2 linked regions of the Solitalea canadensis DSM 3403 genome follow. The protein of the gene in region 2 interacts with the protein of the main gene of each other region in a pairwise test. Links are inferred from orthologs where the notes say so. Each region holds a gene or a part of one and is shown on either strand. Other genes may lie near its edges.

The links.
Region 1: the proteins of SOLCA_RS11520 (region 2) and SOLCA_RS15285 interact in binary tests that used the Escherichia coli proteins (3 or more experiments, as listed by UniProt). The link is inferred for Solitalea canadensis DSM 3403 from one-to-one orthologs.

The regions. Positions count from the first base shown.
Region 1 is NC_017770.1:3,674,132-3,689,500, reverse strand. The notes cover bases 5,594-8,896. They hold SOLCA_RS15285 (2-oxoglutarate dehydrogenase E1 component), read left to right. Parts: upstream 5,594-5,903; coding sequence 5,904-8,696; downstream 8,697-8,896. Other genes in these bases: odhB (2-oxoglutarate dehydrogenase complex dihydrolipoyllysine-residue succinyltransferase), read left to right, coding at 8,834-8,896; SOLCA_RS15290 (MerR family transcriptional regulator), read left to right, coding at 5,594-5,754. In the rest of the region: SOLCA_RS15315 (CBS domain-containing protein), read right to left, coding at 1-322; SOLCA_RS15310 (NAD(P)H-binding protein), read right to left, coding at 426-1,301; SOLCA_RS15305 (ABC1 kinase family protein), read right to left, coding at 1,308-2,612; SOLCA_RS15300 (TetR family transcriptional regulator C-terminal domain-containing protein), read right to left, coding at 2,685-3,305; SOLCA_RS15295 (D-2-hydroxyacid dehydrogenase family protein), read right to left, coding at 3,534-4,496; more of SOLCA_RS15290, read left to right, coding at 4,840-5,593; more of odhB, read left to right, coding at 8,897-10,054; SOLCA_RS15275 (efflux RND transporter periplasmic adaptor subunit), read left to right, coding at 10,398-11,483; SOLCA_RS15270 (efflux RND transporter permease subunit), read left to right, coding at 11,506-14,712; SOLCA_RS15265 (TolC family protein), read left to right, coding at 14,727-15,369. UniProt on the Escherichia coli protein: E1 component of the 2-oxoglutarate dehydrogenase (OGDH) complex which catalyzes the decarboxylation of 2-oxoglutarate, the first step in the conversion of 2-oxoglutarate to succinyl-CoA and CO(2).
Region 2 is NC_017770.1:2,770,535-2,785,549, forward strand. Bases 3,946-6,894 are described here. They hold SOLCA_RS11520 (ABC-F family ATP-binding cassette domain-containing protein), read right to left. Parts: upstream 6,407-6,894; coding sequence 4,484-6,406; downstream 3,946-4,483. Other genes in these bases: SOLCA_RS11515 (Crp/Fnr family transcriptional regulator), read left to right, coding at 3,946-4,131; SOLCA_RS11525 (quinone-dependent dihydroorotate dehydrogenase), read left to right, coding at 6,573-6,894. Also shown: SOLCA_RS11500 (histidine decarboxylase), read right to left, coding at 1-214; SOLCA_RS11505 (type IX secretion system plug protein), read right to left, coding at 486-1,787; SOLCA_RS11510 (alkaline phosphatase D family protein), read right to left, coding at 1,868-3,406; more of SOLCA_RS11515, read left to right, coding at 3,559-3,945; more of SOLCA_RS11525, read left to right, coding at 6,895-7,604; SOLCA_RS11530 (hypothetical protein), read right to left, coding at 7,851-8,108; SOLCA_RS11540 (TrmH family RNA methyltransferase), read right to left, coding at 8,328-9,089; translocation and assembly module lipoprotein TamL, read left to right, coding at 9,074-11,437; SOLCA_RS11550 (hypothetical protein), read right to left, coding at 11,649-12,185; SOLCA_RS11555 (patatin-like phospholipase family protein), read right to left, coding at 12,182-14,473; SOLCA_RS23160 (Calx-beta domain-containing protein), read right to left, coding at 14,595-15,015. UniProt on the Escherichia coli protein: Genetic data indicate it may be involved in ribosome assembly or function.

The sequences.
Region 1 (15,369 bases), 910 kb from region 2 along the record:
CTTCTACTGGTAAATGCCTAAGCCGATTGCAGGTCATAACTTCCATGCATTCTTCCACCTCATCATTTGGAGTAGTGGTAAATAGGTGGTCGCTCATAATTTCTCTTACACGGGTTTCTTTCGATGCTCGTCCTTTCAAAATTACTTTGCGCGCATAGTCGCGTTCGGTGAAGATGCCAATATGACGCCCATGATCTGTTACTACTAATGCCCCAATGTTCTTTTCTATTAGATCCTCTAAAGCATCGTATACGGTTTCTTCTGCATCAATGGTGTAAACCGTATTGCCCTTTTTGGCTAAAATGTCTTTTACCTTAAGCATACTTGTACAGTTTACTTAAATATAAAAAATATAACGGTTATTACACAGATAATTAAATGTTTAACAAGATTAATTGAGCGTGATTTTAACGCTTGATGCGCTGTTAGTTTATTGCTTGTTTTAATGCTTCATCATAGCTAAGCAAGGGTACTTTTACGATTTCACGTATCCTGTTATCGGCACAAACAAGTCCGTTTTTCATACTGCTGATTAACTTTTTAGCAGAGGAAAGCGAAATGTCGGTTAAACCAAATAACCAATATGCAGATAATTGGGTGGCAGAAACAGGAGCACATATAACCGGACGATGGAGTTTGGCCAATTGAAGATAAGTTAACAGAATTTGCTTATACGAAAGGATATCTGGTCCGCCAATATCAAATTGTTGATTGAATGTTTTTTTGTTGCCTAAAACGCCCTCTAAGTATTGGAGTACGTTTTGAAGCGCTATCGGCTGACAATTATTATTGAACCACTGAGGAGTAATGATAACAGGGGCTTTTTTTGCCAAGGTTCTGATAATTTCAACTGAAGTACTTTCCGTGCCTATAATAGGACCTGTTCTTAAAATGGTGTGAGGAATTGAACTGGATTTTAGTCTGTTCTCAAGATTTAACGCTGGACCGGTATCACTATTAACAAGGCTACTTAGAAATATCAGTTGCTGACACGACGTATTTTTAAGTATGGAAATAAAATTATGAGCACAAAGATTTTCCATGTGATGAAAATCTTCATGAATGGCACCTGTAGAATGGGCAAGGTAATAAGCGGCGTCAATATCGGTCGGGAGATTTGCTAATGAACCTGCTTTTAAAAGATCTCCTTCAATAATATGTAGCTGATCGCTAAACTTATTTTTTTCATGGAAACGTTTCTTGTTCCGAACGAAACAGAATATTTCATGTCCTTTTTCGATTAGTAATGGCAATAAATGCGTTCCTATATATCCGTTAACACCTGAAAAAAGTACTTTCATGTAATCCTAAGCTTTTATCACGTGAGGTTTATAGGTATCCGTTTTTACTTTTGCACCCAGTTCATGCAAAATATTGTAAAGGCCAAAGTTGGTACGGTTGGTATAAATAAAATGCTTTACTCCGCGAGCTTGTTTAAATTCTGGCATTTTTGATGCTCTTTCACCTAATATGAATAACTCTTCAAAATACCCCGGTTTACTAAAATCAAACTCTTTTTGCACGTAAGGTCTCGCAAAAAGGCCAATCATTTCCCGATAATTTTCATAATAAAAATCCACCATTTCTGGGGTGTCATCTTCAAAAATCATTTCCAACTGCTTAAAATAATCGATCGTTAACTCTCGATCTTCAAACGGGTTGGCAACGAAAGCAAAAAAAGGATAATAAAAATTATCAGGTAGCTCTTTGATGCAACCAAAATCAATAATGCCAAGTTTTTTCTCTGGTGTAATAAGAAAGTTCCCGGGATGTGGATCTGCGTGGACTGCTCTCAGCTCGTGTTGCTGGAAATTATAAAAATCCCACAGTGCTTGTCCAATCATGTTACGTTCTGCCTGAGAGGGGTTAGTATTAAGGTATTCGCGTAAATGAAGACCCTCTATCCAATCCATAGTAATTATGCGTTTGCTCGAGAACTGTGGATAATAAGTCGGAAATACAATGTTATCCAGGTGCGCGCATTCACGTGCAAAATATTGTGAACGATTAACCTCCAATTCGTAATCGGTTTCTTCTAAGAGCTTCTCCTCAACCTCCCTCATGTAAACAGCTAATTCGGCTTCGCTCATTCCCAGTAACCTGAATGCAAAAGGTTTTACCATTTTAAGGTCAGAACTGATGCTGTCGCCAACTCCCGGATATTGAATCTTTACTGCAAGTTTCTTTCCGTTTAAGCTTGCTTTATGCACCTGTCCGATGGAGGCAGCATGTGTTGATTTAAGATTAAAGGAGTCATAAATCTTATCAGGTGTTTTTCCAAAGAATTTAGTGAATGTCCGAATAATCAGCGGTCCGGAAAGAGGTGGGGCGCTATATTGAGCTTGTGAAAACTGATCTGAATAGGCTTTGGGTAAAATATTTTTATCCATGCTTAACATCTGTGCAATTTTTAAGGCACTGCCTTTCAACTGACTCAACGCATTATAGATATCAGCAGCATTGTTCTCATTTAGCTCATCTCTTGTATGTTCAGGATTGACTAATTTCTTTGAGTAATGCTTTATATAATTGACTCCCACTTTAGCACCTGTAGTAACGAACTTAACAGATCGTTCTACTTTTGACACGGGGATACTGCTTTGCTCTTTCATTATTTTTAAGAGGGATTACACCGATTATAGAGGAATTACACCGATCGTTTTAGATTGTTCTGATTGACCGATTTAAAACGTGAATTTTACTTTGCCTTTTCCTTGTTGAACGAGGAATTTTCCATATTCGAGCAAATTGTCGATTGGGCCACGGCTCATAAGGTCGAGGGTAACGTTGATTCCTTTTTCTATTGCTTCATCGGTTTTTTCAAAGTTTTCACTGTCATCATTGATCCAGAAATTGATAATGAAAGCCAATTGCAGCCATAGCGCATTTTTGTATTTGTCAGAAATGAATTTACGGTCGATAATCTCACTTTTATCGATTCCTTCGTGAAGTACTTCCGAGATAAACTCTTCAAAAGAAAGTTTTGCTTTTACTAAGATCTTAGGTGTCGAAAAGCCTTTTCCGGCATGTTTAATTGAATACGTAATAAAGCTTCGGGTTGATTTCATTTCCTCTGTTAAAGTGAAGAAATAGGAGAGGATACGTTCTCTTGCAGAATAATCAGGATAAACCTCTTGAGACTTTACTTTAAGGGCTATTTCGTTAAACAAATCTTTCCAGAAACTACCTTCAATAGCATCAAATGAATTAAAATGTTTGTAAAAGTCTTCTTCTTTCAGTTTTAAAGACTTGGTAAAAGCGTATACCGACTTGGGCTGTTCATTGTTAGTAAGAACATAGTCCATATACGCGGTTTTAATTTTCTCACGAGCGTCCATAAATTTATGAGTTTAGATGTAAGCTTTTGACTACTTATTTACATAACGCGTTTGCTATGTTTATGTTTTGAATACTAACTAATTAACGTTAGTTGCCTCGCAAAAAGCTTTTTTATAATCGCAACATTAGCAATCTTTTACTCGGATGGAGTACATATTATAACTGGCAACCTGAGTTTAATTAACTGTTCAATATTACAATACTTCAGGATTGGCAATGTTGGTAGGATTGCCATTAATATAGTTGATTGCATTCTCAAAGGCTTTGGCAAAGTACAGTTCATATCCGCTTTTTTCTACATAGCCTAAATGAGGTGTACAAACAACGTTTTTCATTTGCAAAAGTTCATAGTTACTATCATAGATGGGCTCGTTTTCATAAACGTCCACCCCTGCAAAACCTGGACGACCCGTTTTTAAGCATTTAAGTAAAGTTCCTTCTTCAATTAATTCGGCACGAGCGGTATTTATTAAAGCTGCTGTAGGTTTCATTAATAGTAGATCAGTTTCTTTGACAATTCCAGCTGTTTTATCGTTAAGCCTCAAGTGCAGCGAAACCACATCTGCCAATCTGAAAAAATCTTCTTTACTTTTAGCACTTTCAAAACCGTCATTTACAGCATTTATCCTTGAGTTTTCACTTCCCCATACCAATACTTTAGCGCCGAACGCTTTAGCATAACCGGCAACCATTTTTCCAATTTTTCCATAACCCCAGATACCAATTGTCTTACCGTAAATTGTTGATCCGATATTGGTTTGCCATTTACCATTTTTGAAATCTTCAATGGCAGCAGGAACTTGTCGAACCGTATTCATAATGAGCGACCATGTTAGCTCGGCCGGTGCGATGGGAGAACCAATGCCTTCCGCAATCGCAACTTTGTGTTGTGTGCAAGCGGGCAAGTCCAAGTGATTAGCGATTTTACCCGTTTGGCTAATGAGCTTTAAATCAGGCAGCTTACTTAACAAATCTTCATTGATTTGAGTACGTTCTCTTATCAACACCAGAATTTCAATGTTTTTAAGCTTTTCGGCCAGTAGAATGGTGTTCTTCTCCGTTTCAGTTAAAATGGTAACATCGTAGTCTTTTAACCACTGGAAACAGTTAAGATCTTTTACAGCATTTTGGTAGTCGTCTAGAATGGCAATTTTCATATGATGAAATCAAAAATGAGCTAAGCAACAAGGTTAGGTTATAAACAAAACAAACAAAAAAACATTGGTTAGACAGGTATAACCTAAACTAAAAATAATTAACTTGATGGTAACAAAAATTGTTTAGTTTAAGTTTAAAGATGAATTGCGTTGAAGTTTAAACAATTATCGTTTTTACTCGTTATAGCTACAGAATAAAATATTAAGAAGACGCTAAATCAATACATAGTATATTGAAGGACTGGCGAAGAATTTAAGTGAATTTATTTTCTTTGTAGTACTACGTTTAACTTACAAACAACAATGCGTTAACAATTGTTAAACTTGCAGAAATAATAAAAGAGTGAAAAAGTTCTCGATAAGTGATATAGAGTGTTTGACAGGTATTAAAGCACATACCATCCGGGTTTGGGAACAACGATATAACCTAATTATCCCCAAAAGAACAGATACCAATATCAGGTACTATGATGATTGTGATCTGAAAAAGTTTCTGAATATTTCATTGTTGCTCGATTCAGGGATGAGAATTTCTGAAGTGGCGAAAATGAGTGAGAATGATATCTCCAATCAAATAAATAAGCTTGCCGACTGCGAAATTAATGGTTGTTCATGTACCATTGGGTCTATGTGCAATGCTATGCTTACCCTTGATGAAGCCATTTTTGAAGAAACAATGGAAACAAGTATTCAGTCGATGGGTATGGAGCGTACTATGTTGGAAGTTGTTTATCCATTTCTTCATAAGATAGGAATGATGTGGCAGGCCGGTACTATTAATCCTGCGCACGAGCATTTTATCACTCACCTTATCAAGCAAAAGCTTATCACCGCAATTAGTAAGATTGAAACTCCTAACCCTGAGCTTGCTAAAAAATATATGCTCTTTTTACCAGAAGGAGAGGCTCACGAGTTAAGTCTGCTTTTTGCCAATTATTTGATTAAGTCTCGTGGTCATCATGTGTTGTACCTGGGAGCTAACTTGCCGTATGAAGACCTTTTTCAGGTAGCCAGTTATTATGATCCTGATTATGCAATTACATTCCTTATTACCGATACTGTATTTGGAGATGTAAATATCATGGTTACTAAATTGCTTGAAAATTTACCAAAATGGCCATTAGCTGTTTCAGGGCATTTGGCATTAAATTCTGCCATTACTCCTCAAGATCGCTTAACAGTGATTAAAAATGTACCTGAACTAATCGATTTTATTAATAACAATGCCGAAGTGCAACGACTGTATTTTACTTGTTAAATGGTCAGAAAGGTTAAAATTGCATCAGAATGATTAACTGATGTAAATCATTTTCTATAAACGCAAAATTCCTTTTTTTCTTTCCATATAACAGGTAAGATAACTACTTTTGCTACCCGACAGATTTTATTGGAAAATAAGTAAGTAGAATGGATAATCTCACGTATCTTACCAACGCGCACACCTCGTATATCGAATCTCTTTATCAACAATATAAAAGTGATCCGACGTCAGTTGATTTCAGCTGGCAGAAATTTTTCGAAGGCTTTGAATTAGGCAAAAATTCAGAAGCAGGAGCCGATGTGCCTGCAACAAATGAGCATTTTGAAAAAGAAATGAAGGTGTTGAACATGATAAACGGCTACAGACAACGCGGCCACTTGTTCACTAAAACTAATCCTGTTCGCGAACGCATGAAGTTTTTCCCAGGTAAAGAACTGGAAACTTTCGGCTTAAGCGAAGCTGACATGGATACTGTATTCAATGCAGGTATCGAAGTTGGATTAGGCGCTACAACTTTGAGAAACATTCGTCAGCTGCTTGAAGAAACCTATTGTGAATCAGTAGGAGCTGAATACAAATACATCCGTAACCCTGAAAAAATGAAGTGGTTTGAGGAGCGTATGGAAAGCAGCAGAAATAAGCAAAAATTTACTTCTGATGAGAAAAAACGTATTCTTCATAAACTGAATCAGGCAGTTGTTTTTGAAAACTTCCTTCACACAAAATTCTTAGGACAAAAACGTTTCTCTTTAGAAGGAGCTGAAACAGTTATTCCTGCTTTAGACTCAGTTATTGAGAAAGGTGCAGAATTAGGCATTAAAGAGTTTGTTATTGGTATGGCTCATCGCGGTCGTTTGAACGTATTGGCCAATATCATGAACAAAACCTACAAAGATATTTTCACAGAGTTTGAAGGTAAAAACTACGATGAAAGTGCGCCATTTGGAGGTGATGTAAAATATCACATGGGATTCTCTACCGATGTACAAACAGTAGATGGTAAAGATGTTCACTTGAGCCTTTGTCCAAATCCTTCACACCTTGAAACTGTTGATGGTGTAGTAACAGGTATTGCTCGTGCTAAGATCGATCAGAAATACGATAATGATTATAAGCAGCTTGCACCAATATTAATTCATGGTGATGCCTCTGTAGCAGGTCAGGGTATTGTTTACGAAGTACTTCAGATGGCTAAGCTTGATGCTTACAAAACTGGAGGAACTATTCACCTGGTAATCAATAACCAGGTTGGTTTTACTACCAACTACCGTGATGCTCGTTCAAGTACTTATTGTACAGATATTGCTAAAGTAACCCTTTCTCCTGTGTTCCATGTAAATGGAGATGATGTGGAAGCGGTTGTTTATGCAATTAACCTGGCAATGGAATACCGTCAGAAATTCCATAATGATGTGTTCATTGACATTCTTTGTTACCGTCGTTACGGTCACAATGAAGGAGATGAGCCTCGCTTCACTCAGCCTACTTTATACAAAGCGATTGAGAAACATCCAAATCCACGTGAGATCTACAATGAAAAATTGTTGAAACAAGGTGATGTGGATGCCAATCTTGCAAAAGAAATGGATAAGAACTTCCGTAAAATGTTGCAAGAACGATTGGATGAAGTAAAACAAGAAGCGCCTAAGTTTACAAAACCAACCATGCAAGGTCCATGGAAAGGTATGCGTTTTGCTACCCCTGAAGACTTTGTAAAATCAGTTGATACCGCGGTAAGCGAGAAAACATTAGTTGATATAGGAAATAGGATCACCGATCTTCCTTCAGATAAAAAATTCATTAACAAGATTGAAAAGCTATTTGGCGATCGCAAGAAAATGATCAACGAAACTAAATCGTTGGATTGGGCGATGGGTGAATTATTAGCTTACGCTACTTTGGTTAATGAAGGCCACCGAGTACGTTTCTCAGGAGAGGATGTTGAACGTGGTACATTCTCACACCGTCATGCTATCATTAAGGTAGAAGAGTCGGATGAGGAATACAATCCAATTCAGGAAAAAGTAGCTACTTCACCTGCAGCTCCATTTGAAATCTATAACTCACACCTTTCAGAGTATGGCGTTTTAGGTTTTGAATATGGTTATGCGATGGCTTCTCCAAATGCTTTAACAATTTGGGAAGCTCAGTTTGGTGATTTTGTTAACGGTGCACAGATCGTTATCGATCAATACATTGCTGCTGCAGAAACCAAATGGCAACGCAGTAATGCATTGGTAATGTTATTACCTCATGGTTTTGAGGGTCAAGGACCTGAGCACTCATCAGCTCGTATCGAGCGTATGATGGAGCTTTGTGCAGAGTACAATATGTATGTAGCTAATTGTACTACACCGGCACAGATCTTCCACATTATGCGCCGTCAGTTAAAGAATGAATTCCGTAAACCATTAACAGTATTCTCGCCTAAAAGCTTATTGCGTCACCCTGCATGTGTGAGTCCATTGGCCGACTTTACTAAAGGTGGCTTTAAAGAGATCATCGACGATAACTACGTAAAAGCAAAAGACGTTAAACGCGTATTGTTCTGTTCAGGTAAGATTTATTATGAATTACTTGATCAGCAACAAAAAGATGGCCGTAAGGACGTGGCTGTTGTTCGTTTAGAACAGATCTATCCATTCCCTTATGAGCAATACAATGCGATTAAAGAGAAATACAGCAATGCAGAAGAATGGATTTGGGTACAGGAAGAACCTGAGAATATGGGAGCATGGCCTTGGTTAGTTCGTCACTTACGCAGAGAACCATTAGATGTAATTGCTCGTTTAGAAGCAAGTTCTCCAGCTACCGGTTATTCGAAACTGCACGTAGCGCAGCAATTAAATATTATTGCAAAAGCTTTTGCCAGCAAAGTGAAATCAGAGGTAAAAGAGAACGTGAAGAAAACAACTGAGAAAGCAGTAAAAGTAGATTAATTAGTGAATTACGAGTTTCGGGTTACGAATTACGAACTCAAATCGTAGATATAACAGTACTTGTTATACGCAATTCGAAACCCGTAACCCGCAACCCGAAATAAAAATAATAACTCGCAATCCGTAATAAAAAAACAATGGCTTTAGAAATGAAAGTGCCCGCTGTGGGCGAATCGATAACCGAAGTAACCTTATCTCGCTGGATTAAAAATGATGGTGAGTTTGTTGAAATGGACGAGGTAATTGCCGAATTAGAATCGGATAAAGCAACTTTTGAATTAACTGCTGAGAAATCAGGTGTGTTAAAAACAATGGCTGCTGAAGGTGATACTATTCCTGTTGGCGCTGTAATTTGTGCTATTGAAGAAGGTGCCGGAGCTCCAGCTGCCGCGCCTGCTAAAGAAGAAAAAACTGTAGCTGCTTCAGCTCCTGCGGCTGTTGCCGCTCCTGCATCGTCAGGTGATTCTTATGCTGCGGGTCATCCATCTCCTGCTGCCGGTAAAATTTTAGCAGAAAAAGGTATCGATCCAAAAGATGTGAACGGTACAGGTAAAGATGGTCGTGTTACCAAAGAGGATGCTGAAAAAGCGCAAGCTAAAGCTGCTGCTGCACCTGCGAAAACTGCAGCTCCTGTTGCGGCCGCTGCACCTGCTGGTCCTCGTGCTGAGAAACGCGAAAAAATGTCGAATCTTCGCAAAACTGTTGCTAAACGTTTAGTAGCTGTTAAAAATGAAACGGCAATGTTAACTACTTTCAATGAGGTAGATATGTCGCCAATCATGGAGATCCGTTCTAAATACAAAGATAAATTCAAGGAAAAACACGGTGTTGGTTTAGGTTTCATGTCATTCTTTACCAAAGCAGTTTGTGAGGCTTTGAAAGAATTCCCTGCTGTTAATGCACGTATTGATGGTGAGGAAATTGTATACAATCAATTTGTAGACTGTTCTATCGCTGTTTCTGCTCCTAAAGGTTTAGTTGTTCCGGTGATCCGTAACGCTGATTCTATGACATTAGCTCAAATAGAACAAGAAGTTCTTAACCTAGCGTTAAAAGCTCGAGAGAACAAACTTTCAATTGAAGAAATGACAGGTGGAACATTCACTATTACGAATGGTGGTGTATTTGGTTCAATGATGTCGACGCCGATTATCAATGCTCCTCAATCAGCTATTTTAGGTATGCACAATATTGTTGAGCGTCCTGTTGCTGTAAATGGTCAGGTGGTAATTCGTCCGATGATGTATGTTGCCCTTTCTTATGACCACCGTATTATTGATGGTCGCGAGTCTGTTGGTTTCTTAGTACGTGTTAAACAATTATTAGAAGATCCTACTCGCTTATTATTAGGTGTTTAGTCTTTTAAAATGATAATTTTGAAGCGGCCTTTCTCCTTAAAGAGAAGGGCCGTTTTTAGTTTCATTTAAATCATTTTAATGAATGGAGACAAACCTTCCAATTTCGTTAAGCAATTATCATCTTAGCGTTATCTCTCTTACTATCCCTGGTAACTTCATAAAAAATTCATAAAACTGCCTTTGTTTTGTATCATGGAAGGAGCAGTTTTCATTTCATTATGCTTCATTTTTGATTGCAGATTCAATCGAATCATTTCTGGTATTCAAAAAAGATAGCTCTCGCACTGTTCAATTTTCCTGCATAATCTAAAAGATACTTAATAACCAAATAGAGCTCATTATGATGAAGAAGATTGTAGTGCTTGCGGGTTTTTGTGCCCTGCTATACAATACTAGTTGCCAACAAACCGATAAAGAAGAAAAGAAAGAGGTAAGTAATTACGCGGTTACAAGTCCGTTAGCTATTGACACCTCTTTTACAAAGGAGTATGTTTCTCAGATACGCTCAGTTCGTAATATTGAAATCAGAGCTCAGGAAAAAGGATACCTGCAAAACATCTATGTAGACGAAGGGCAATCAGTAAAAGCAGGTCAGTTATTATTCAGAATTATGCCGAAGGTTTATGAGGCAGAATTACAAAAGGCTCAGGCAGAAGCTAAAGCAACGGAAATTGAGTATGAAAATACGAAAACGTTAGCTGACAAAAATATCGTTTCTAAAAACGAATTGACGATGGCGAAAGCTAAGCTTGACCAGGCTAAAGCTGAAGCATCATTGGCAAGTCTGCATCTTTCATTTACAGAAATCAGGGCGCCATTTGATGGAACGATCGATCGCATCCCTTTAAAACTGGGAAGTTTAGTAGATGAAGGCGAATTGTTAACTAGTCTTTCGGACAATAGCCAGGTTTATACCTATTTCAACGTATCGGAGCCGGAATATTTGAACTATCAAAGCACCGCTAATAAAGGCCAAAAGCAAAAGGTTAGTCTGATCCTGGCCAATAACGAAATGTTAAAAGCAAAAGGTGAGGTAGAAACTGTTGAAAGTGAGTTCGATAATGAAACCGGAAATATTGCTTTCCGAGCAAAATTCCCTAATCCAGGCTTATTGTTAAAAAATGGTGAAACCGGGAAAGTACAAATGGTAGTCCCTATTAAAAATGCACTGGTAATACCTCAAAAAGCTACTTACGAGTTACAGGATAAAAAATATGTATTTATCGTAGATAAAAACAATGTGGTAAAATCAAGAGAAATTACCGTAGCGACAGAGCTTCCTGATATCTACATTGTAAGTAATGGCCTTAAAACTGATGATAAAATCTTGATTGAAGGAGTGCAGAAAGTGAAAGACGATGATAAGATCGCTTGCAACTTTGAAGATCCTAAAAACGTGATCGGCCAGTTAAAATTAAAAGCGGAATAATTTACACGCCAAACCTAATTTTATGTTTAACAAGTTCATACAAAGGCCCGTCCTTTCTATTGTAATATCGCTCATCATCGTGTTTTTGGGTGTGTTGTCAATGGCTCATTTGCCGGTAACACAGTTTCCATCCATTTCTCCTCCAAAAGTGAATATCACTGCTGAGTACCCGGGAGCAAACAATGAGCTTTTAATAAAATCAGTTGTGATTCCGTTGGAAAGAGCATTGAATGGTGTACCAGGAATGAAATACATCGCTTCTGATGCAGGTAATGATGGAGAAGCAACCATTCAAGTGGTTTTTAACTTAGGAACCGATCCTAATCAGGCTTCGCTGAATGTGCAGAACCGTGTAGCTGCGGTAACTAATAAATTGCCGCCGTTAGTAATTCGAGAAGGGGTAAAGATTAGTCGTGAAGAGTCGAATATGTTGATGTATATCAACCTTTATAGCAAGGATCCTAAAATGAATGAAAACTTCCTTTACAACTTTGCTGATATAAACATTTTATCGGAGTTAAAAAGGGTTGATGGAGTAGGCTTTGCCGATATTTTAGGTAACCGCGAGTATGCAATGAGGATTTGGCTAAAACCTGATCGCATGCTGGCGTATAAAATTTCTGCTGATGAAGTTATGAAAGCATTGGATGAACAGAGTATTGAAGCATCTCCGGGTAAAACAGGGGAAAGTTCAGGCAAACGTTCACAGGCTTTCGAATATGTTTTAAAATATCCAGGTAGGTATAGCACCAAAGATGGATATGGAAATATAGTGTTACGTTCTAGTCCTGATGGCGAGTTACTTCGATTAAAAGATGTTGCCGATATTGAATTTGGTAGCTCAATGTATGATTTGTACTCCAATCTTAACGGAAGAGGATCTGCTGCCATTGTATTAAAACAGGCATACGGAAGTAATGCAAGTCAGGTTATTGCTGATGTAAAGGCCAAAATGCAGGAACTAAAATCAAAAGATTTTCCTAAGGGGCTGGACTATGAAATCAGTTATGATGTGTCTAAATTCTTAGATGCTTCTATTGAAAAAGTAATTCATACCCTGGTCGAAGCCTTTATTTTGGTAGGTATAGTAGTATTCATCTTTTTAGGCGACTGGCGTTCCACCATTATTCCGGCAATTGCGGTTCCGGTATCATTAGTGGGTACGTTCGTGTTCATGCAGTTTTTTGGTATTACTTTAAACCTGATCACGCTTTTTGCATTGGTATTGGCCATTGGTGTAGTTGTGGATGATGCGATTGTGGTAATCGAAGCAGTTCACGCTAACATGGAGAAATATCATCTCTCCCCATTAAAAGCTACACAACGCGCCATGCGGGAAATCAGTGGGGCTATTATCGCAATTACCTTCCTGATGGCGGCAGTGTTTATTCCAGTAGCCTTTATGTCGGGCCCGGTAGGTATTTTCTATCGTCAGTTCTCAATCACTATGGCAACAGCCATTATTCTTTCGGGATTGGTGGCGCTTACTTTAACACCTGCATTGTGTGCCATGATGTTAAAGAATAACCATGGGAAAGCTAAAAAGAAAACTCTTGTAGATCGTTTCTTACATGGATTCAACCGATTGTTTGAAAAGCTATCCATTAAGTACGAACTGGTGCTTAATAAGGTGGTGAGCAGACGAATAGTAACCTTTGGTGTGTTGGCGGCATTTTGTATTGGAGTAGGGATTTTAAATAATAGTGTACCGAGCGGTTTTATTCCAAATGAAGATCAGGGAATGGTGTATGCCATTATTCAAACTCCTCCAGGATCATCTTTGGAAAGAACCAATCAGGTTGCAGAAAAACTACAGTCGATTGCGGAGAGAATTGATGGAATTAAGTCGGTTTCTTCATTAGCGGGTTATGAGATTTTAACCGAGGGTACCGGTGCTAACTCTGGTACTTGTTTGATCAACCTTAAAGATTGGAAAGATCGTAAGGAATCAGCTCAGGATATAATCAATGAGTTGGAAGAGAAATCAAAAGACATTACCGGGGCCAGTATTGAGTTTTTCCAACCGCCGGCAGTGCCTGGTTATGGAGCTGCAGGTGGTTTTGAGTTACGTTTATTGGATAAAGCCGGTAGTGGTGATTACAAAAAGATGGAAACGGTGAGTCGTGATTTTGTGAAAGAACTTAGCAAGCGACCAGAGTTAGCCTCTGTATTCACCTTTTACAGTGCGAGTTTCCCTCAATACATGTTGCGAATCGATAATGACATTGCACAGCAAAAAGGTGTGACTATTGATAATGCAATGAATACGCTTTCTACCTTAATTGGTAGTAACTATGAAACCAGTTTCATCAAATTCGATCGGCAGTATAAAGTGATGGTGCAGGCCTTACCTCAATATCGCGCTTTGCCTGAAGATGTGTTAAAGCTGTATGTTAAAAATGATAAAGGTGAAATGGTACCGTTCTCGGCCTTCATGAAAATGGAGAAAGTTTATGGTCTGTCTGAAATCACTCGTCATAACATGTATAACTCATCAGAGATCAGTGGTTCTTCAGCTCCGGGATATAGTAGTGGTGAGGCCATTAAGGCAATTACTGAGGTGGCTGCTAAAACATTGCCCAGAGGTTTCGGTATTGATTGGGCTGGTATCTCTAAAGATGAGGTTTCAAGAGGAAACGAAGCTGTTTACATTTTCCTTATTTGCCTTGGCTTTGTTTACCTGATCCTTGCTGCGCAGTATGAAAGTTTCATTTTACCACTTTCGGTTATTCTTTCATTGCCTGCCGGAATTTTTGGAGCATTCTTGTTCTTAAAAATATTCGGACTGGAAAATAACATTTATGCACAGGTAGCCATGGTAATGCTTATCGGATTGTTAGGTAAAAACGCAGTGTTGATTGTAGAATTTGCTGTTCAACGACATAGCGAGGGTGCATCCGTATTCAGGGCCGCAATGGAAGGAGCGAAGGTAAGGTTCCGGCCAATCTTAATGACCTCATTTGCATTCATTGCCGGATTGATTCCATTGGTTATGGCAACTGGTCCGGGTGCAATTGGAAACAGAACTATTGGTTCTGCAGCTGCAGGAGGCATGTTGTTTGGTACCGTGTTCGGAGTAATCGTAATACCTGGATTGTATTACATCTTCGGTAAAATAGCTGAAAAACATAAGTTGATCCGGATTGAGGATGAACAACCGCTGACTGAAGAGCTTGAGAACAAATTAGTCGAGGGTCACATGGCAGAAATTGAAGAAGTGTTGAACTGAAGATTTTAAAGGTAATGTTTAAACAGAAAATATATCTGGGTATAGGACTGGCTGGAATTTGCTTTGCGATGGCAAGCTGTAAAGTTCCTGCGGCAACTCAAAAAGTAGAAAATAAAGAGGTTCCGTTAAGTTATGTAAGCGCAACCGATTCGCTAAATTCGGGTAAGATTCAATGGAGGTCATTCTTTACAGACCCGAACTTGAATAGTTTGATTGATACAGCACTGAATCGCAATCAGGAATTGCAAATTACTTTACAGGAATTGGAAATCGCTAAAAGCGAGATCAAGCTTAAACAAGGTCAATTGTTGCCATCTGTTGAAGTTAGGGCTGGAGTTGGGATAGAAAAAATAGGGAGATATACCAGTCAGGGAGCTGGTGATGCTTCTACAGAAATTACGGCTGGTAAAGAAATGCCAGATCCGCTACCTGATTATCTATTAGGTGTATACGGTAATTGGGAAGTAGATATTTGGCATAAATTACGCAATGAAAAGAAAGCAGCGGTAAGCCGTTATTTAGCAAGTGTACAAGGTAAGAACTTCGTTGTAACTAATCTTGTGGCCGAAATAGCCAACTCTTATTATGAATTAGTAGCATTAGATACGCAGTTGACCATCGTTAAAAAGAACATTGAACTGCAAAACAATGCGTTGG
Region 2 (15,015 bases):
ATACTTCACGCTCCATCTCTCTCGAATCCACCGAATAGGTGCAATCAGCAAATGGGTCTCCTATATTGTTTACCGGATATTTCAACAACTCAAACAATTCTGAGTAATCGAAATCCTTTGAAACAGGATACCCTAGAGAGTTTTGAGAGTTTTCTTTGATCTTTTGACGCAATGCTTCCAGCTTATGCTGGTCTTCAGCATTTAATTTATTCATACTACGGATTGATTGGTCTGCAAAGATGGGAAATCAATGGGAATTATGGAGAAGATTTCGTGTTGTTTTTCGGAAAATGAACACCCTTAACCCCTAAAGGGGAACTCTCATTGTATGAGAATTTCTACTTGAGAGGCTTAGCTATTGACAGTATTAATAATAGTGGAGGATAATTATCGAACACCCCAACCCCAATGTGTTAGATGGGTTCCCTTTAGGGGCAGGGGTCTATACAAGTAATAATTCCCCTTTAGGGGTTAGGGGTAAAAAATCAACGCATAATGAAAAACGCCTTTGCATTAAATCGTTTTATTCCTACCAGTTCATCATAACGCTTACCCACCGGACGGAAGTAGACATATATAGTGTAAGCATTATCCGTTTCGAAATGACAACCTTCAACCGGACAAACATCTGCTACAGATTGGCCTTTAGGTACAAATGCATAACAAAAGTCATAATAGCCTTGCTTGAATAATTGTTGTGTTTCCAATCGTTGAGTTACTTCATTAAAGGCAAGCTTATAGTCGTCTTTTATCTGGTAATCGGTAAGTTTACCAAACAAATAATAATCACCCACAGTAGTTGGTGGGGTATCTTTTAATGCGAAATGAGTTCTGGTATAGTCGGCGTCAACTTCAGCATCACCACCTCCATCCTGATTTCGGATGGCGTATCCACCGTTTAAATCAACTATTGTAGAATATGCAGTAGCACTGTAATTATCATCAGGGAATAAATATACATCCGTTTGTTTTTTCTCCTTTACAATGTCTTGGATACGCTGCGAGAAGAAACGTAAACTGCGTGTATCAAAATTCCTGAACTCACTTCCTCCTAAAAATGTACCCGAATCCATGTCATTATAAACCAACTCGTTATTGCGTATAAATGTGGGTTTCATATTATTCATGGCATTATCAGGACGATCGTTTTGTGTAAGAACCGTTTTTATCTCAGACATTGGATTAGAAACATTCAATGCAGGATGCTGAATGGTAAAGTTAACTTTCTGCGTTTGTGAGCGGTCTTTTATTACGGTTCCCCGTTTAACTTCCGTAAGAATATTTACGGACTGCCTGAGCACATAAAAACGACGAGTTAACACCAGGTCCATCGGGTCGTTATTCAAGTACACTTTTAGCAAATAATTACCAGAAATGGTAGGTTTCATGGTGCTTGTCGGAAAAGCAAGCGTGTAATGAGTATACTGCTGAATCGTATTAAATGAATATTTATATTGAATTATACGATCTTCTGTATAACCATCTAAATAATCTATAGTCGACAGGTTACTTGGTTTCCAATCGGCTGTACAATGTTCAATCGTATAAAAATAATCCTGAGTACTTCCGTTAAGATCGTCAAACTGCAACACTAATTCCTCTGCACTCGCCAAAGAGAACACGGGAATGGTGGCATAATCCTGATTGGTAATATTTTCAAACTGAACGGTTTTAATGTTAGGTCTGTATACCCAATCCTGATATTTTAGCTTTGAATCTTGTGCTCTTGCAGTTGAATTCAGAAAAAGAAAACAGATGGCAAACAGGTATAGAAGTTTAATTTTCATTAAGTGCGAAATTTTGCTCTAACCTAACAAAAAAAACCGTTATCTGCAGATAACGGTTTAAACGGTTTTGGTAATTGTAGTTATTTTTCCAGGATAGACACTCCGTTTTTCACGGTCATTTCGGTTTGCGATTTTAGTTTGGTTATATCGTTAAGCTTATTCTCTTTCATGTAATACCAATTGATCTTTGTTTCCTTCTTGGTAAAGTTCATGATCACAAATCCATGATCATTAAAATTGGCTGTTTTGATATGCGGATTTACAGCTTTATTTAAACATTTGGCTTCAGCACTACTCCCTGCATTACTATCTTGATCGATTAAATTAGATGCCGAAATTGAAGGAATTGCAACTTCCACAATAGCTGCAAGTCTTCCATTCTGAGGATCATAACTGCTTGCTGCATCAGCAACCTCCGCTCCTAATGAATTATGAAAACCACCGGTTACCATGACAATATTTTTAAGGCTGAATGACCGGATAAAGCCAAGCAGACTTTCTTTATCTTTTAGGTGATTATCCCACACATCGTAAGTCTTATTTGTAATTGGTTCGAAATCAGCATTTATTGTAGACATGAGATTTCGGTTAACAAGAATTTTCCAGTTAGCTGTTGAATAATTTAATTGATTGGTTAACCATTCACGATGAGGCTGTTCAAGAAATACAGCATCCTGTTCCAGTAGTGCATTAGTGCTAGCAATAAGTCCTGTATTTTGCGTGGTTTGAGTTTCTATCATCAGCATCTCGAGCATCTTACCATAAGATAATTTCCGTTGAAATTCACCTTTTGCCACTCTTACTGGCAACCACTCTACAAAAGCCTGCTCTGCTGCTTTGTTATTATCATTCCATTTTTCAGAAATAACTTCCTGTTTTTGCTTTTCCCAAACCACGATGAACGGATGAGATGCGTGTGCTTTCATCAAGTCCTTATCAAGGTGGTACTGAGCATAGCGATTTCGGTAATCCTGAAGCGTTTCCGTTTTTATTTTGGGTATGTGAGCTCGTATTTCGGTTGTGCCCGCATCTTCATCAATATAACCCGACACCACCACCACTGCATTCAAATCTTTCATTTCTGCAATTCGACCATAAGCATTAAAATACCCCGTAGTGTAGTTGTTTCCATCAGCAAATGCCAGTTTTACAGGCAATTCATCAATGGCGCCATAAGCCGTTCGAGTGGCACCAGTTAAAGATTTCTTTCCAAATGCTTCAAACTGATAGTAGTAGGTAGTATTAGGTTTTAAGCCCATTACATCAACTTTAACGGTAAAATCTTTAGTTTCATCGGTTGCAATATCACCATTACGTACAATGTCCGTAAAAGTGGTATCCGTAGCAACTTTCCAACTAACTGAAAAAGCTAATTTCCATTCACTGTTTGAAGCTTCTCTTTTGGGGGGCGTTACACGAGTCCAGATAACTACCCGATCGCTTAAAGGATCTCCTGAAGCCACTCCATGATAAAAAGGGGCAAGCTTATCATCAAGTGAAAATCCCAAAGATTTTAGATCTTCAACATAAGTTAAATAACCACCTGATTGACAAAAAGATGTATTTATTGAAAAAGTAAGGAGCGTAATTAGTATAAATAGCGTAAATCTTTGTTTCATACGAGAGTAAGTTGCTTTAGTTGATGTTACAAACTTCTAACTCGCATATTAAATCCAGTTACTTAATAGTTTATTATTTTATTAGCTTTTCGTTAAATCAGCGTCAATTGCTAAGTATTTTGTATATTCAATAACATACAGAATAAACATTTATGGCTCTATTTCATCTCAATAACTACCTTTCAAATTATTATCCTGTAAGTGTAGAAGCACGAAACGCCATTTTGAAGATTGCTGAGTTTAAGGAATGTCCACCCAAGACTATGCTCTTACAAGAAGGCCAGGTTCAAAAGTATCTTTATTATTTGAACAAAGGATTGGCCAGGGGTTATTACCACATGGCCGACAAAGAAATTACCTTATGGATTTGTTATGAGCCGGATACACTCGGCAATTCTGATAGTTTTTTTAACCAAGTTCCTTCGGATGTGGGCATAGAAACGATAGAAGCTTGCCAATTATTGATAGTACCTCGTGAGCCATGGCATGAGCTGTATGACAAATACCCCGAAATTGAGCGGGTAAGCCGTCTGGTTAGTCAATCAAACGTTCAGAAACTTTATCGTCGGATCAAAATATTGCATTATTCGTCGCCTGAAGAAAAATATCGCTACCTTATTGAAAATGAACCTCAGATAATACAGCGGACGCCTTTAAAATTTATTGCTTCTTATCTTAATATTACCCCCGAAACGCTGAGTCGCATTAGAGCTAAAATCTTCTAATCAAACAATAACTTGATTATAATCAATTTTTGTTTGCAGATTTGTTGCGATTTTTGCAGCTGAAAGGAGACCTGAGGATGAAGCACTTAAGAAGATTTCTCAACAATTATTCAGCATTGTTGCTTTGTATAATAATCATGTTATTTATTGGTTATAAAATGGCCACCAACGTTCGGTCGCTAAAACAATTAGGAAGTACCGTTACTGCTGTTATCAAGTAATTTGTATAGTAAAACACGAACTGTATTCTATAGCTGAGGTTTAATTAATCCTAAGAAATCAGGATTTTTTTATACTAAAACAGGGAACATCAAAATAATGTTCCCTGTTTTTTATAGTGGATAAGGACTTATTAAGCCTCTAATTCCATGATTTTTTCAGCAAGACTCTCCCATTCTTGTTGGGTTTTCTCAAGCTTTGATTTTATGGCTAAATAAGCATCATTTACCTCTTTAAGCTTTGATGCATTCGAAAACACTTCTTCTTTAGCCATTTCACCTTCATAGTTTTTCTGCTGATTTTCCAGATCGACTACTGCAGACTCAAGCCTATCCAACTCTTGATTGAGTTTTTTCAGCTCTTTTGATTTCTCTTTATTTTCTGAACGATTATCCTGCTTCATAATTTTAGGCTGCTCAACTACCTTCTTCGGTTCTTGAGCAACTTTACTTAATTCTTTCTGACGTTTCTCGTACCATTCATCGTATTCATGGTAGGAACCAGGATAATCCTTGATCTCTTTATTCTCAATGAACCAAATTTTATTGGCCACATTTTCAATTAAATAACGATCGTGAGAAACCAAAATAAATGTTCCTTCATACTGCTGTAAAGCCTGAATAAGAATATTAACCGATTGAATATCCAAGTGGTTGGTAGGCTCATCCAGAATCAGGAAGTTGGCGTCAGATGTTAACACCTTAGCTAATGCAACACGCGATTTTTCACCTCCGGATAATACTTTGATTTTCTTAAATACATCATCTCCGGTAAATAAGAAACATCCCAACAATGAGCGTAATTCAGTATCTGTACGTGTGGGAGCAAATGACTGAAGCTCTTCTAAAATGGTATTATCCAGATGTAGTGATTCTAACTGGTGCTGTGCAAAGAACGATTGTAATACATTATGTCCTTTATTCACCTCACCACTGGTAACATCCGAATTAGCAACAATGCGTAACAACGTCGACTTACCCTTACCGTTGGCACCAATTAGGGCAATTTTATCACCCTTTTCAATATCACCATCGGTATTTTTCAATAACTGTAAACCAGGATATTCTTTGGAGATATCACGTAATTGTACAACGCTACGACCAGATGGACGAGAAAATGAGAAACGGAATGATACGGAAGGATTATCATCATCCACATCCGAAACCCGTTCCATTTTCTCCAAAGCCTTAATACGCGATTGCGCCATTTTAGCTTTAGAAGCTTTTGCACGGAAACGTTCAATCAAACGTTCTTCTTCTTTGATCTTCTGTTGTTGGTTTTTAAACTGACCACGTTGAATTTCTTCACGCAAAGCCTTTTCTTCTATATAGAAGCTATAATTACCAGCATATTGAATTAATTGTCCACCTTTAGACTCCACAATTTTCTGAACAGTACGATCAAGGAAATAGCGATCGTGGGAAACAATAATATAGGCACCTTCAAAACTATTTAAGTAACCTTCCAGCCACTTAATTGATGGTAAGTCCAAGTGGTTGGTAGGCTCATCCAGCAATAAAAGGTCAGGTTTTTGAAGAAGAATCTTTGCCAACATCACACGCATGCGCCATCCACCAGAAAACTCTTTTAACGGACGCTTCGAATCTTCGGCACTAAATCCAAGACCTGCTAAAATTTGCTCAGCCTTATACTGGATATTATAACCATCTAAAGCCTCAAACTCATGCTGCTTATCACTTAATTTATGGAGTAAATCATCCGAATAATCTATTTCAAGTTTCTTTAGCAATGCTTCAATTTCATCATGCAGCTGATTTTGGCGTTCAAATGCCTCCATTGCCACGTGCAAAATGCTGAAATCAGATTGAACAGATAAAAGATCCTGGTTTAAATAACCGATCTTTAAATCTTTTGATTTTGAAATAATACCTTTTGTCGGTGTATAATCACCTACCAGCAACTTCAATAAAGTTGTTTTACCCGTTCCGTTGGCCCCAATCAGTCCGATTTTCTCTCCAGGTTTAATATGCCAATTAGCTTCGTCATATAAAGCTCTGGATCCAAATTCAAACGTAATGTCATTTAATGCAATCATCGGCGCAAAGATAACTCAATCCAATTTGAAAATCAGGATTTTTGCAAGTATCAAGCTGAAAAACTTTCATTTACAGTAAATCACCTGAGTCAAATTCAGTAAAAATTAAGCCTTCTCACCATTTTTAATCATTTTATCTATCCGTCAATCCTTTTATCTTTGTCGCATGTATAATCTCATCAAGCCACTTTTTTTCAAATACGATCCCGAAGTAATTCATCACAAAGTATTTAATTGGATTAAAAACGTTCAGGCAATTCCAGGTGCCAAGCAAATGATCAAGGCCACCTATTGTTTAGAAGATAACAGGTTAGCGCGTGAAGTTTTTGGTATTAAATTCAAAAATCCGGTAGGATTGGCCGCTGGCTTTGACAAGGATGCCAAACTTTTTGACGAGTTGGGCAATTTAGGATTTGGATTCATTGAAGTTGGAACAATAACACCGGTTGGACAGCCTGGTAATGACAAACCCAGAATGTTTCGACTGGTTGACGATGAAGCGTTAATTAACCGTATGGGTTTTAACAATGAAGGTGTTGATGAGATGGTAAAGCGACTGAAAAATCGTAAGGATCACTCATTAATTATCGGTGGCAATATTGGTAAAAACAAAGTAACACCCAATGATGTTGCAGACGAAGATTTTGTGATTTGTTTTGAAAAGTTGTTTGATGTGGTTGATTATTTTGTGGTAAATGTTAGCTCTCCCAATACTCCAGGGCTGCGCGATTTACAAGACAAAGAACCTCTAAAAAAGCTTTTATTCCGCTTACAGACATTAAACGAAACCAAACCAAAATCGAAACCTATTTTGTTAAAAATAGCTCCTGACTTAACTAACGAGCAGCTGGATGACATTATAGAAATTGTTCTTGAAACTAAGATTGCAGGAGTAATTGCAACGAATACCACTATTTCCAGAGAGGGGTTAAAGTCAAATCCTGACTTGGTTAATCAAATGGGAGGTTTAAGTGGTAAACCTGTAAAAGACCGTTCAACGGAAGTTATCCGTTATTTATCACAAAAATCAAATAAAGCTTTTCCGATTATTGGCGTGGGCGGGATTCACTCAGGTGATGATGCAATTGAAAAATTGAATGCAGGAGCTTCTCTTGTTCAGATATACACCGGATTTATTTATAAAGGCCCGGGATTAGTAAAAGAAATCAATAAAAAGATTCTTGAAAAAGGATTATAACGCTTAAGATAACTTATCAAAAAGCTTTAGTTCAAGCAAGACTAAAGCTTTTTTTATGGATATTAGAACTGATGTATATCTACTAAGGCTATTCTCCTCCAGAGATTTAAATAATTTAAGCGTAATAATTTTTGAGTATACAATTCAATCTCTCAACTTTTCCGACAATGAGTTATCCACCCACCCAAAACAAAAAATCCTGACCAATAATGATCAGGATTTAAAATATCTTTTATAAGAAAAGAATTACTTTGCTGCTTTTTCTAATTCAGCAATGATGTTTCTGTTTTTAACAACTTGGCTAGTAGCCTTTTCTTTTGAACGGCTACCTAACTCTAGGTTAGTAGCTAATTTCAAATGTTGAACTTCTAAACGTGAAACAGTTTTATTTTTTCTGTCTTTTCTTTTTAATCTTGTAACTGCCATGATTTCCCTGAACTTTATTGTTAATAGTTTATATACCTCTGTTAATCGTATTATAGCATGGTTTACTTCTATTAACATTAACCATTTTCGATTAACAAGTTGAGGTCGAGAGCGGATTCGAACCGCTGTACGAGGTTTTGCAGACCTCTGCCTAAGCCTCTCGGCCACTCGACCTTATTTCAACGAGGTTGCAAATTTAAGAATTAAAATTTGTTACACAACACATCTTTTTAAAATATTTTTTGCTACACTGATAATCAAGTCATTTAGTTTTTAAAACCTAAAGTTAACTATCAATTATTCCCTTCTACGCATTTCTGAACAGAATATAGCCGTTGCAATCCCAACGTTCAATGATTCCGCTTTGCCATATCCGGGTATCGACAATGGATACGATATAAATTTCCGCAATTTTTCTGAAATTCCTTTTGATTCATTTCCCATCAAAATAATTCCGGGCTGATTAAACGCTGCTTTGTAAAGGTTCTCCCCTTCTAACAATGCTCCGTATACCGGCGCTTTGATGGTATTCAACACTTTCTCAAGGTCTGTGCTTATCATATTGATCCGAAAGATAGAACCCATGGTCGATTGAACTACTTTCGGGTTATACACCTCCACAGAATTTAAGGAGGTTATTAGCGTTTTAATACCAAACCAGTCGGCAATACGAATAATGGTTCCCATATTGCCCGGATCCTGTACATCATCAAGCATAATAGACCAATGAGTAGTTAGACTCTCATTAAATTGCTGATTATCAATATTATTAATAGGCGTTTGCACTAAAGCAAATACTTCATTTGGCGTATGAAGGCAACTTATTTTTTGCAATTCACTTTCAGATACCTCATGAATAGCAGCTTTTTCAATATTCGGATTTATATTTGTGATGTTTTTTAGATAATTTTCAGTCGAAAATATTGAGTGGACTTTAAAAGAAGATTCCAGTAATTCATTCACCATTTTAACACCTTCTACAATGAACAAACCGTGCTCTTCACGGTATTTCTTATTGTGGAGAGATTTAACAAAACTTATTTGTGATTTTGAAATCATTTACATCGAGAATTTTAAACAAAACTATACTTATATTTTTAATCCCAATAATATTGTTGGGATCCTGCAAACCGAGTCGATACCTAAAACCTACTGAATCTCTAATAGATAAAGTTGAGGTTAAAGGAGTTGACAAAAAACTGGAAGAAGATGCCAAATCATTTATTCCTAAAGCTAACGCTAAATTTTTAGGCCAAAAATTTGGGTTAGGAATGTATAACACCTTCAACACTAAAAAAGGTGCTTACAAAGCAAAACCAAAAAAAATTGGGGAAGCACCTGCCATTTTTGATAGTACAAAAGCCTATTCGGCAATGCAGAAAATGAGTCGTTTTTTGCTGAATAAAGGTTATTTTAATAACAAAGTGCACTTACGGATAGATTCGATAGGCAAGAAAAAAATCAAATTAACCTACGAAGCATTTCAAGGACCGGTATATACCATTCGTAATTACAGCTTCAATATACTCGACACTGCTCTACTTCATTTATACACTAAGAATTACAAAAAGCCAATTGATTCAGGTAAAAACTATGATTATTATTTGCTTGAACGCGAGGTATCAGTAGCCAACAACCTTTTTAAGATGAATGGATACAAAGATTTCGAAAAATCTTATATCCGATATAAAGCTGATACGCTTATTAATGACTCTGTAAGAAAGAGCGGTGGAAAAGCTAGTCACCAAGTCGATATCATCACCATTATTAATAATCCAAAAGGCAAAGATCATCATCAGGCATTTACGATGAATGATACTTATGTAACAATTACCCCGGGTGTAAAAAGAAGGGAAATTGAACCGGACACTATTAGAAAAAATGACATTTATTTTTTAGATAAAGAAGGCCGTTTTAAACCTCATCGTTTTTCTGACTTGATCTTCTTCAAAAAAGGTGCACTTTTTAACAATGATGATTATCTGAAAACCTATACCAGGTTGGGTGATCTCAATCTTTTTAAATTTATCAATTTTGATTTTAGGAACGTTGAGGGCGATAGCTCCAAATTAAACACCTACATTGAACTAATCCCTTCCAAACGCAGAAGTGCAGCCGTTAATGGAGAGTTTACACTAAGCGGAAGTTATTTAGGAACTAACGCCGGAGTAACTTATATGAACAAAAACTTTTTTGGAGGAGGTGAGATTTTTGAATTTAAGCTTAAAGGAGGTCTTGAATTTCAACCGACGAACTTTAATGGTTTGGAACAACCCCGAATTAGAGAAAAGACAGTTGAAACAAGTGTAAGTATTTTATTTCCACGATTACTTTCTCCATTCAACTTTAATTTAAGCAGATACTCCTTACCTAAAACACGGATCACATTAGGTTATAACTATGAAGGCCGTCAACAATTCTCAACCGGAAACATTTTTACAAGCTTAAGTTATGAATGGAAAGAAAATATTAAAAAATCGCATTATTTAACACCAGTAACCATATCACTTGTAAACTCACATATAGATTCTGCACTTGCTGAACAATATATTTTATCAGGCAACCTATCTGCATTAAGCCGTTATGAACCCTATTTTGCATTAGGATCTCAATACACTTATTTATTAAATGATTATAAAATAAGATTTGGGGGAAGTTTCGTTTATTTTAAAGGAAATATTGATGTTGCAGGCAATCTTCTTTACTTAACTTATAAACTGGCTGGAGCCAAAATAAATACGGACGGTTATTATACAACTTTCAACAGACCATTTTATCAATATGCTAAACCTGATTTAGAAATCAGGTATTATAAATTGCTTAATAGAAATCAGTTCATTGCCCGATTTAATATTGGGGCTGGGTTTGCCTACGGAAACTCATCAGCAATGCCCTATTCTAAACTTTATGGTACAGGAGGGGCGAACTCATTACGCGCTTGGAGAGCCAGACAAGTTGGTCCTGGAGCATTTCCAAGAAATGACCTCAAACCTACGGGAGCTGATAGTGTTCGTTTGAACCTGGAACAATTGGGAGAAATGAAAATTGAAGCGAATCTTGAGTATCGTTTTAATATTACCAACAATTTTTTCGGATTTAAATTAAATGGTGCCACATTTTTAGATGCTGGTAATGTGTGGAATATTTCTGATTTTGAAGGAATTTACCCGAAAGGTCAATTTGAGTTTAATAACTTTTACAAGGAACTCGCAATTGGCACCGGACTTGGCGTCCGTTTAGATCTCAGTTTCCTCATTCTACGTCTGGATGCCGGCTTAAAACTCCACGATCCCCAATTTGAGAGTGATCGATGGGTTATTAAACACTTATGGGATAAAGATTTTAAAAACCAATACCCGAGTTTCAGGTTTATGAATTACTCAATTGGTATTGGGTACCCGTTTTAGGGGTTGGGAGTCTTGAGTTCTGAGTCGGGAGTCTTGAGTTCTGAGTCCATAGTTGATAGACTATAGTCCATAGCCAATAACTAATCGTTTATGATCCTATAATAAAGCTTTTTTTGAAAATTATTAAAAGTGATTTAATCAAATGCTTGAATTCAATACTCAGGACTTAGTACTCTCGACTATGATCTATGAACTATGATCTATGAACTAATCAAAACAACCCCTGCGCCCAATTTCCTATTATCTCAAAATAACTTCCTACGCTTAAGCCGGTGTTAAATAGGAAAAATGCCAGAACAATTCCTATGAATAGGAAAATCAACTTTTTAACGAAGTAGCCGATAATGAAAAACGCAACAGGGATTATTAACAATAATGCGATTGGAATTTTGATAGGCCAGTAAGATTCGCCTGTTTTTAGCAAATAGTATAACCTAACAGAAATAAGCGAGTTGGCTTCTGGATGAAAATATACAAATGTTGAGCCTGAAAAATTTTGTTTTACAATGGCCTCGCCCTTGTTAAATTTTAATGGAACATCTAATCCGTTCATTGAAAATGGATAGGCTCCGACAATTTTTTCGTCTGTTACATCACTACTTGCATCTGTTGCAACAATCTTTAAATTATTTTCATGTGACACCAGTTTAAAATCAGTTATGCTTTTTTTCTGATTTGACTGACCAAAAGCTTTCTGATTGAATGCAAGCAGCACTGCGAAAACTATAAATAGGAATGCTATTCTCATTCAAGCGATTTTTTATTGTACAATATATAACCCAAATGTAAAAGAACTCCCCATCTTTTCTGTGGATCGTCATAATAATTTACGCTCAAGCCAATGGGGCCAACAATGCTCCTGTATACTGCTCCAGCGGTGGCTGCAAGTCTGAAATATTGATTAGGTTCGGTAACAGCTGCCTGTTGATTGAAACCCTCTTGTAATTGATCGAAAGGAATAAAGCCATACCCCTCAACTCTGAAATCAAGATTTCTCTTAAAGGTGTAAACACTCCTCAATCCCACATTAATGAAATTATAAGCTCTGAAATTCGCCAAGAATAAAGAGCGTGAATCTTGTAATGGATACGCTGCCGGTTGCTCAACCAACGATGCTTTATAAGTGGCTAATGTGGGCTGATTAGAAATTAACGCCTCTGCTGCATATCCAAATGAGTAGTTTTTACTTATTGAAAAATACCGATCTGAAGTCACTCGAAAAGCAAGCCATTCACGACGTTCACCGTTTAAAGCCGGAACTATTGAAACCGATCCCGGATCATAATCTTCATTCCCATTGATGTAACTTAGTGACAATAATGTTAAGGAACCACTGCTAGCGTATTGCTTTCGGTTTAGGGTGTTTCTTTCAAGAATAAATGAAATTTTTTGTCCATTAAAAACAGTTTGATCCAATACATCAGACGCATTAAAATCATTGTATGGACTATATTTATCAAAGTTTCGAAAAAAACCGCCTTCAAACACTAATCGGGTATTCCCTTTGTAAGGAAATCCGAAACGCAGAGCAAGTAACTTATCCGATTGATTTAGCGGAACTGCATTCTTATTCTCGACAAAAATTTCTGAGTTTCTAAAATAGTCCCAATGGTTATAGGTATAATTTATCTCAATAAATGTTGGTGTTTTTGCACCAATATCAATTCGTGAACCTAAATTCATGGATTCATAAAAACGACCTGAATAAAAATTTGTGCAAAAAGTGTAGGATTCACGATTGACGAAATTGTACTGTAACCCAAGAAAAAAATTACTAATCGGCCTGGACGAAAGGTTCCCTCCAAGGTCTATTTTAAAGTTCCTATCGGGCTTAACATTTAAATCGAAGTTGTATGTTTTTTTAAGAGAGTCATTTTCAATACGAGGATAAACCGTTTCAAAATTATCATCAGCCATGAGTTTATAATATCCCTTCTTCAACTGCAACATATCTATTGCCCCAGATCGTTTTCCTAACACATCCTCAATGTAAGCCCTTTGTTTGCTGTTTGCTCCGGTTATCCTAACTTCTCTGATCGAATCTATTTTATTCTTCCGGATAAAGGCCAATCGTTTTGAATCCAACTCTTCAGGAACAGACCGTCCTTTAATGCGAGCTTTTATAGAATCCATGTTTTTCATTGCCGCTTCATAACCTCGCTTAATTAATGCCTCTACAGGCTCAAAATTGGTTACGCTAAAACCCTTTAAATCAGGCTGAACATATATACCATTCTTTCCTAATTTTGTGGAGTCGGATTTTGAAAGAAACAGAAAAACTGCAAATCTCGACATCAAACGTTCATCAATTTCTTTGGGGTAATCATTATAGATCTTAGAGGAGACATTACAACCGATCATTATGTCCGGATCAAAATCATCCTTCATTACATCGGCTGGAAAATTATTATAAACACCACCATCAAACACGTATTTATCGTTAATCTTTATTGGACGATATACAAAAGGAACCGTCATGGTTCCCCGTACAGCATCAGAAAGATTACCCTTGCTTAAATAGATAGGTTCCTGAGAAAACACATCAGAAACTACACAACGAAAAGGCACAAATAAACTGTCAAAATTATAGTTAGCACTTGCTGATGCTTGTGACAATAACTCGAGCAGGGCAAAATTTAATGGGATATCATTGATCAGGTTGGAACGAAGCTTAAATTGAAAAGAAGAATCAACCGCGATTCGCGCAGTAACAAAGGACGGATTATCGGGCTTATTTTTGTAGAAGAGTTTATAATCGCTTTTAAAACGACCGTTTACCCAATCCTGAAAATCTGCACTGGTTGCAATATATTCTATTTGTGAAGGAGAGTAACCTGCCGCATACATTGAAGCAACAATTCCTCCCATTGATGTTCCAGCTATATAATCGATCGGTATGTTATTCTCCTCTAACGCTTTTAACAAGCCTATATGAGCTAATCCTTTTGCTCCACCTCCACTTAAAACTACTCCAACTTTTTGGGCAACAACGGACGAGCTTAGAAACAATAAAATAAATAAAAGATAGTTCTTCATTAAAAAAAGGCAGCAACAGAATTTTTCAGATCTCAATTCAGCCTATGAATATCAACAAAAAAGATCAAACTTTATTGTTCGTAAGTATAAATCCATGGAAACTAGCAGCATTATTACTTAATTACCTAATTATTGTAAGTGCCCCTGCAAAACTTTGAATAGTATTATTTTCATCCCTGATCTTTAACACATAATAATAAGTTGCAGAAGGTAAAGACGATCCGTTCCAATCATTCTGATAGTTTCGTTTTACATAAATTTCATCACCGTATCTGTTATATATATGCAACTCACTATCCATTGACTCAATTCCTTTTATAACAAACAGATCATTCATACCGTCATCATTAGGCGTAAATGTGTTAGGAATTACAAAGCCCAATATTGTTTTACGAGCAGATGAGACATTGTTTTTAAGGTTCTTATCTTTACCCGGTGCCGAAATACTTACTGTGTTGGTAAAGGTTCCAATCTGTTTCACCTTTACTTTCAGCGTCAATAGTTGTCGTTCACCTGCCGTCATTTGACTCATTTGCCAAGTT